3 regions of the Streptomyces sp. NBC_01450 genome follow, and region 1 is predicted to be linked to each of the others. Evidence: riboswitches for the same ligand, from Rfam matches in the RefSeq annotation. Region 1 holds a riboswitch; each other region holds the start of a gene.
The links. A riboswitch is a leader RNA that binds a small molecule or an ion and turns the genes downstream of it on or off. The one in region 1 is predicted to bind cobalamin.

Region 1 (2,255 bases):
CGGGGAGATCGGCTACATCGGTCTGACGGCCTTCGTCCTGAACGTCGTGGTCACCGTCGTCCTCACCTTCGCCCTCCGCGCCTTCAAGGCGCCCGACGGCATCGACGAGACGTCTCCGGAGGACTACACGGCGGACGCGGGCGACCCGGGCGTCGAGGCGGAGCTTCCCCCGGCCACGGCCGGTTCCGCCCACTGAGCCGGGGGCTCCGCCCCCAGGCCCCCGGGTACGTGTGTTGACTGCGGGTGGGTGGGGGCTTGGCGCGCAGTTCCCCGCGCCCCTGGGGCACGGGGCTGCGCCCCGGCGCCCCAGGCTTTCAGGGGCGCGGGGAACTGCGCGACCAGCCCCCACCGGGCCCGCAGCCGAAGAACCGCACCAACAACCCCCACGGGCCGTCGGACGAAAATCCGGCGGCCCGTTCCCGCGCCCTGTTGCACACTCACCGGCATGGACATCCGCATCAGACACGCCCGCCCCCACGAATACGCCCGCATCGGCGAGATCACCGCGCAGGCCTACCTCGGCGACGGTCTGCTCGACTTCGGGGAGAGCGACGAGTACCTCGGCGAGTTGCGGGACGTGGCGAAGCGGGCCGCCGCCGCGGAGGTCCTCGTCGCCGTGGACCACGGCCACCTCCTCGGCGCCGTGACCTTCGTACCGCACGGCGGCCCCATGGCCGACATAGCCCTCCCCGGCGAAGCCGAGATCCGTATGCTCGCCGTCGCGCGTGAGTCCCGCGGCCGCGGCGCCGGCGAGACCCTCGTCCGCGCCTGCGTCGACCACGCACGCGCCACCGCCGGCTGCGTACGCGTCGTGCTCTCCACCCAGCGCACCATGCACGCCGCCCACCGCATCTACGAACGCCTCGGCTTCACCCGTACCCCCGACCGCGACTGGAACCCGATCCCCGACCTCGACGACATCACTCTCCTCACCTATGAGTTGACACTCTGACACCAGCGCGACACAACATGTGGGGGTGTCACCGCGGCCCGGCACAAGATGTATGCTCATGCTCGCTGTCGCCGCAGGGGAATCCGGTGCGAATCCGGAACTGTCCCGCAACGGTGTACTTGTACGTGTTCGCGCATCCGCGCCCACGCACTCGCGTCAGTCCGAGGACCTGCCGACAGCGCGCCCGGCCATCCGGCCCGGGTGCATGACGTCCGGGCCTCGCGGAATGGGTCGGTGGACGCGACGCCGTGTGCGCTCGTGAGCTGCCCTGCCCTCCGCCAGGCCCCGTGCCGAGCGAGGGAGAGCCCCAAGTGACCATCGCGCCAGCCGACCCGGCTTCAGCTACCGCTTTCGCACAGCAGGAGCGGAAGCAGGTCCCGGTGGAGACGGACGGTCCCGGTACCACGCTGCTGCGTACCCTGACCGACCTCACCGCCGACCTCCCCGACGCCGACCCCAGCCGGGTCGCCGCCGCCACGCTGCGCGGCCGGTCCGCGCGCGCGGACGACACGGAGCTGCGCGAGCTGGCCACCGAGGCGGCCGCGGGCCTCATCTCGGAGGACCCCGTCTACTCCCGGCTGGCGGCCAGGCTGCTGACGATCAGCATCGCGGCGGAGGCCGCCTCGCAGGGCGTCACGTCCTTCTCCGAGTCGATCGCCACCGGCCACCGCGAGGGCCTGATCGCCGACCGCACGGCGGAGTTCGTCCAGTTGCACACGGCCCGGCTGGACGCCCTGATCGACACCGACGGCGACGACCGCTTCGGCTACTTCGGCCTGCGGACCCTGCACAGCCGCTATCTGCTCCGGCACCCGATCACCCGCAAGGTCATCGAGACGCCCCAGCACTTCATGCTGCGCGTGGCGTCGGGCCTGGCCGAGGACACTGCGCTCGATTCAAAAGCGGGGCACCGGGCCCTGGACGAGGTCGCGGCGCTCTACGGGCTCATGAGCCGCCTCGACTACCTCCCCTCCTCCCCCACGCTGTTCAACTCCGGTACGCGGCACCCGCAGATGTCGTCCTGCTACCTCCTCGACTCCCCGCTGGACGAGCTGGACTCCATCTACGACCGCTACCACCAGGTGGCCCGCCTCTCGAAGCACGCGGGCGGCATCGGACTGTCGTACTCCCGGATCCGTTCGCGCGGTTCGCTGATCCGCGGTACGAACGGGCACTCCAACGGCATCGTGCCGTTCCTGAAGACCCTCGACGCCTCCGTCGCCGCCGTGAACCAGGGCGGCCGGCGCAAGGGCGCGGCCGCGGTCTACCTGGAGACCTGGCACTCCGACATCGAGGAGTTCCT
Region 2 (2,255 bases), 4.1 Mb from region 1:
TCGGTCCGCCGCAGATTGATCTCGGCAGGACTGCCGGCCCCCTCACAGATCACCGCGTCATACGTGCCCCGCAACTCGGCGAGGCAGTCCAGCACCGTGGTGAGAAGGGCTTCCTGCCGCCCGCCGTGGTAGCCACGGGCGGTCATCTCGCCCACGGGCTTTCCCATGAGGACGACCTGACTGCTGCGGTCGCTGCCCGGCTTGAGCAGCACGGGGTTCATGAGCGCGCTCGGCTCCACCCGGGCGGCCTGCGCCTGCATGGCCTGCGCGCGCCCTATCTCGGCGCCCTCGCGCGTCACGAACGAGTTCAGGGACATGTTCTGCGCCTTGAAGGGCGCGACCTTGACGCCCTGCCGCACCAGCCACCGGCAGATCCCGGCGGTCACGACGCTCTTGCCGGCGTCGGAGGTGGTCCCGGCGACGAGCAGCCCGCCGCTCATGACGTACGCCCCTTCCTGAGAAGCCTCTGTACGAGCAGCCGCCCGCCGGCACTCACGCCGAGGGCGAGCCAGCCGACGCGCCGTGACAGCCGTACGGCTCGTTCGATGTCGTCGACGTGCACGGCGCGCCCGGCGCCGTTGAGTTCGGGACGGTGCTCGACGCGCCCGCCGTAGGAGAGGGTGCCGCCCAGGCGCACCCCGAGCGCCCCCGCGAACGAGGCCTCCACGGGCCCGGCGTTGGGGCTCGGATGCTTGACGGCATCGACGCGCCAGGCCCTCGCGGCCCCGCGTGGGCTGTCACCCGCGAGGGCGGCGAGCACGGCGGTGAGACGTGCCCCCGGCCATCCGGCGACATCGTCGAGCCGCGCGGAGGCCCACCCGTACCGCCGGTACCTGGGGGACTTGTGACCGACCATGGCGTCAAGGGTGTTGACGGCCCGAAAGCCCACGAGCCCCGGGACTCCGCCCACGGCCCCCCACACCAGGGCGCCCACGACGGCGTCGGAGGTGTTCTCGGCGACGGACTCGACGACGGCGCGTGCGATGCCGTCGGCGTCCAGGGCCTGGGGATCCCGCCCGCACAGATGCGGCAGCCGCTCCCGGGCCGTCTCGATCTCCCCGTCCGCGAGGGCGTCACCGATGGCCCGGGCCTCCCGCCCGAGCGTGGTGCCCCCGACGACGGCCCAGGTGGCGGCGGCCGTCAGCGCGACGGACGCGGCACGTGAGGGGCGTACGGCACGGGACGCGACGGCGGCGAGTCCGGCGGCACCGCCCACACATACGGCGGTGTGCAGGGCGCCCCACCCACGGTGGTCCCGCCACAGCACCCGCTCCACGGCTCCCGCGGCCCGCCCGAACACGGCGACCGGATGCCCCCGGCGGGGATCGCCGAGCAGCAGATCGCCGAGGAGGCCGGCGGCGGCGCCGTACGCGAAGACGCGATCGGCACGCACGGGGTCAGCCGACCGTCAGGTCGGGTGGAACCGTCGCTCGCAGGGCACTTGGGCAGCCGCGCATGGCGTTATGTCCTCACTCAGGGTGTCCACGCCCTGGTTCGACGAGACCGGCGGGGAGAGTTCCTGGCTCCCGGGGAGTTACTTCCCCGGTCACAGTGGCGGGACCGCGCCGGATTCACACCGGCTTCCTCTTCTGTCGCCGTACTTGGCTCCGGCAGTCCACCACGGGTTGGAAGACCCGTCAACTTGCTGTTGACCTGCACGGGGAGAGTGTGCGAAGGCCCACATACAGGTGGGGTGCGGGACGGTGATCCGTCCCGCACCCCACTCGAAGTGGTGCCCGTTTTGGGTTACTTGCCGACGATCAGGAAGATGCCGTACGCCACCGCCGCGGCGCACGCCGCGAAGCAGACGTACGCGCCGGTGACCGCGAGGGTCGCGGAGCCGCCCTGGGCGGACGCGGACTCGCGCTTGGAGAGGCCGACGATGCCGAGGGTGAAGAGGCCGACGAGGCCGACGGTGGTCACGAGGCTGACTCCGAAGACGGAGCCGAGGGCTGCCCAGTCGATGTGCATGCTGTTCTGTCCTTACACCGTGGCCGGGCGGGTGGGCTCCGCGTCCGGGGACGGGATGGTGGTCTTCAGGTCGCCGGACAGGTCGCCGGTGACGGGGCCCGCGGGCGGCGGGGTGACGGCGGCCATCGCGGTGGTGACGACGCCCGCGGGCTCGGCGGCCCCGTAGTCGATGGCATTGACGTTGTCGACGGTGACCGGCTGGCGGCGGGAGAGCTTCCAGATGGTGCCGGCGCCGGCGACGAGCAGCGCCCCGGTGAGGACGATGCCCCACGTGCCCTGCTTGG
Region 3 (2,255 bases), 5.4 Mb from region 1:
AGACCAGGCCGAATCCGCCCCACAGGACGGTCTGGATGGCCAGCGCGGAGAGACGGAACCGCCACAGCAGGGTGGCGGGGAAGTCCTTCGGCACCTCATTGATGACCGGCAGGAAGGCATACGCCAGACCGATCACGACGGCGAAGGCGGCCACCGCGGAGACGGTGGCGTACCAGGTGCCGAGCCTGGGTGCCAGCCGTTTGCCCAGGATGGTGGCGGCGATCGCGAGGAGCACGCTGAGCAGCATCATCAGGAAGTACAGCGTGGTCCGCTTGCCGATGGTGTCGGCGTTGCCGACCGACGGCGGGTTGGCCGGGTACTTCAGGAAGGGCACGACGTACACGGCCAGCAGCGCGCAGCCGGACAGCAGCAGTGCGGTCGCCCGCGGGCCGAACCGGCCGACGCGACCGAGCGCGAAACAGAACGCGAGCGCCGCGATGCCGCCGAAGGCGACGCCGTAGAGCAGGACGCCGGTGGCGAGACCGGCGGTGGACTGCAAGGAGCGGGAGACGACTTCCATCTCGTGCTCGTGGGAGTGCGCTTCCTCGAAGCTGATCGCGCTGTCGACGTTCGGCTCGCCGAGGAAGTAGGCGGCGAGCAGGGCGAGCAGGCCGGCACCGAGGCCGGCGAGCATGCCCCGCACGAGAAGGTTTCTTACCGTTGCGGAGTTCATGACGGTGCTGGGGTTCCCCTCGGTCAGTGGCAGGGGAAACCGAGCAGGTGGCGGGCGTCGTGCACCCACTCGTGGACGTCCTCACCGGAGACGACGGCGGTGGCGCCCTGTTCGGCGCCGACGAAGTACAGCAGGACGAGCATCAGAATGCCGAAGAAGACCGCCCACGGAGCTATCGCCTTGAGCGGCAGCTTGGCGGGAACGACGGGGGTGGTGGCTGTCGGCTGGGCGACGGTCTGCGCCATGGCAGGACCTCCTCGGGAGTTCGCGTCCCATCTCGGTGGTGCACTGGACGACGGCTACGGGTCTGACTCACAAGAGGTCCCAGCGGGTTGGAGCTTCTCGTTCACAGTGGCGCGACCGTGCCGGTTTCCCACCGGCTTCCGTCTTGCCGTCGTCGATATCGCACCGACCGTACCGCGTGTCGGGTACGGGGCCAAGACCGCGCCACGTGGGGTGATCTTCCTCTCGCGCCGGGTGGCCGATCCCGTGTGCACAGCGGGTCGACGGTGACGGAACTCGGCCGGCCGCCAGGACCTGTCCGGCGGAGTCGTCTCCTCCGCGGGAGGCTGTCCGCCCGCGGGGGCCGCGAGCGTCACCGACCGCGCGAAGGCTCGGAGCGGGTTTCAGTCGACGACCGGCACGGACGGAGCACCTGGTGGCATGTTGAACGGCGTGACCACCTGGATCGCCGAGGGCAGCGACGGGCCGTCGTCGGGCAGCGCCTTGTGGGCGCGCATGATGATCTGGCAGGCGCGGCGCATGTCCTGGCGCAGGTCATGGTGGAGGACCGCGGACAGGCGGCCCTCGCGCAGCAGGCGGGTGTTGTCGTGGTCGAGGTCGTGGGCGATGAACACCGCGCACTCCCGCCCGAGTACGTCGAAGGCGCCGAGGGTGGCGAGGTTGCCCCCGCCCGCGGAGTAGACGGCGATGATGTCCTCGTCCCGCTCGAGCGCCTCCAGGACGAGATCGTGCTGGGTGGCGTCCAGGCCGTCGCTGTCGGTGACCTCCACCAGGGATCGCCTGGGGTCGGCGAGGCGCATCGCGCCACGGAAGCCCATCTCGCGTTCCTCCTCGCCTCGAAAGGAGCCCCGGCTGATGGTGGTGAGCACGTTGCCGGGCCGTTTGCCCAGCCACTGTCCGAGGAGGTAGGCGGCGGTGGCGCCGGCCGCGCGGTTGTCGATGCCGACGTACGCCAGGCGCGCGCTGTGGGGCAGGTCGGTCACCAGGGTGACGACGGGGATGCCGGCCGCGGCCAGCCGGGCGACCGCAGCCGCGATCTCCGGTTCGTCGGGGGCCTTGAGGATCACACCCCGCGTACCGCGCTTCGCGATCTTGTCCAGGGTTCCGATCAGTTCGGCGGGAGGGCAAGTCTCGCGGAAGTGGAAGCGCGAGCGCACGAGTGCGGGATGCAGGGAGGGCAGTTCGGCTTCGAGTGCGTCCCGTACCGCGGTGGAGAACCGCTCCGGGGTCTGCATCACGATGTCGATCATGAAGGTGCGGCCCCCGAGCCGGACCTGGCTCTGCTGGCGGTCCAGGTCCTTGATGGCTTCGTGCACCTCCCTGATGGTGCTCTCCGTCA

Region 2: linked by a shared signal. The riboswitch ahead of OG568_RS37435 (cobalamin biosynthesis protein) and the one ahead of OG568_RS19160 (ribonucleoside-diphosphate reductase subunit alpha) in region 1 are both predicted to bind cobalamin.
Region 3: linked by a shared signal. The riboswitch ahead of OG568_RS43270 (CbtB domain-containing protein) and the one ahead of OG568_RS19160 (ribonucleoside-diphosphate reductase subunit alpha) in region 1 are both predicted to bind cobalamin.

What each region holds. Positions count from the first base shown of each region.
Region 1 covers NZ_CP109480.1:4,307,956-4,310,210, forward strand. The annotation lists gene mctP (monocarboxylate uptake permease MctP) at 1-196, shown strand, start outside; gene OG568_RS19155 (GNAT family N-acetyltransferase) at 446-952, shown strand; cobalamin riboswitch at 1,005-1,143, shown strand; gene OG568_RS19160 (ribonucleoside-diphosphate reductase subunit alpha) at 1,264-2,255, shown strand, end outside.
Region 2 covers NZ_CP109480.1:8,431,948-8,434,202, forward strand. The annotation lists gene OG568_RS37430 (cobyric acid synthase) at 1-440, opposite strand, end outside; gene OG568_RS37435 (cobalamin biosynthesis protein) at 437-1,393, opposite strand; cobalamin riboswitch at 1,495-1,635, opposite strand; gene OG568_RS37440 (hypothetical protein) at 1,747-1,971, opposite strand; gene OG568_RS37445 (inorganic phosphate transporter) at 1,984-2,255, opposite strand, start outside.
Region 3 covers NZ_CP109480.1:9,704,575-9,706,829, reverse strand. The annotation lists gene OG568_RS43275 (CbtA family protein) at 1-673, opposite strand, end outside; gene OG568_RS43270 (CbtB domain-containing protein) at 697-918, opposite strand; cobalamin riboswitch at 954-1,102, opposite strand; gene OG568_RS43265 (LacI family DNA-binding transcriptional regulator) at 1,300-2,255, opposite strand, start outside.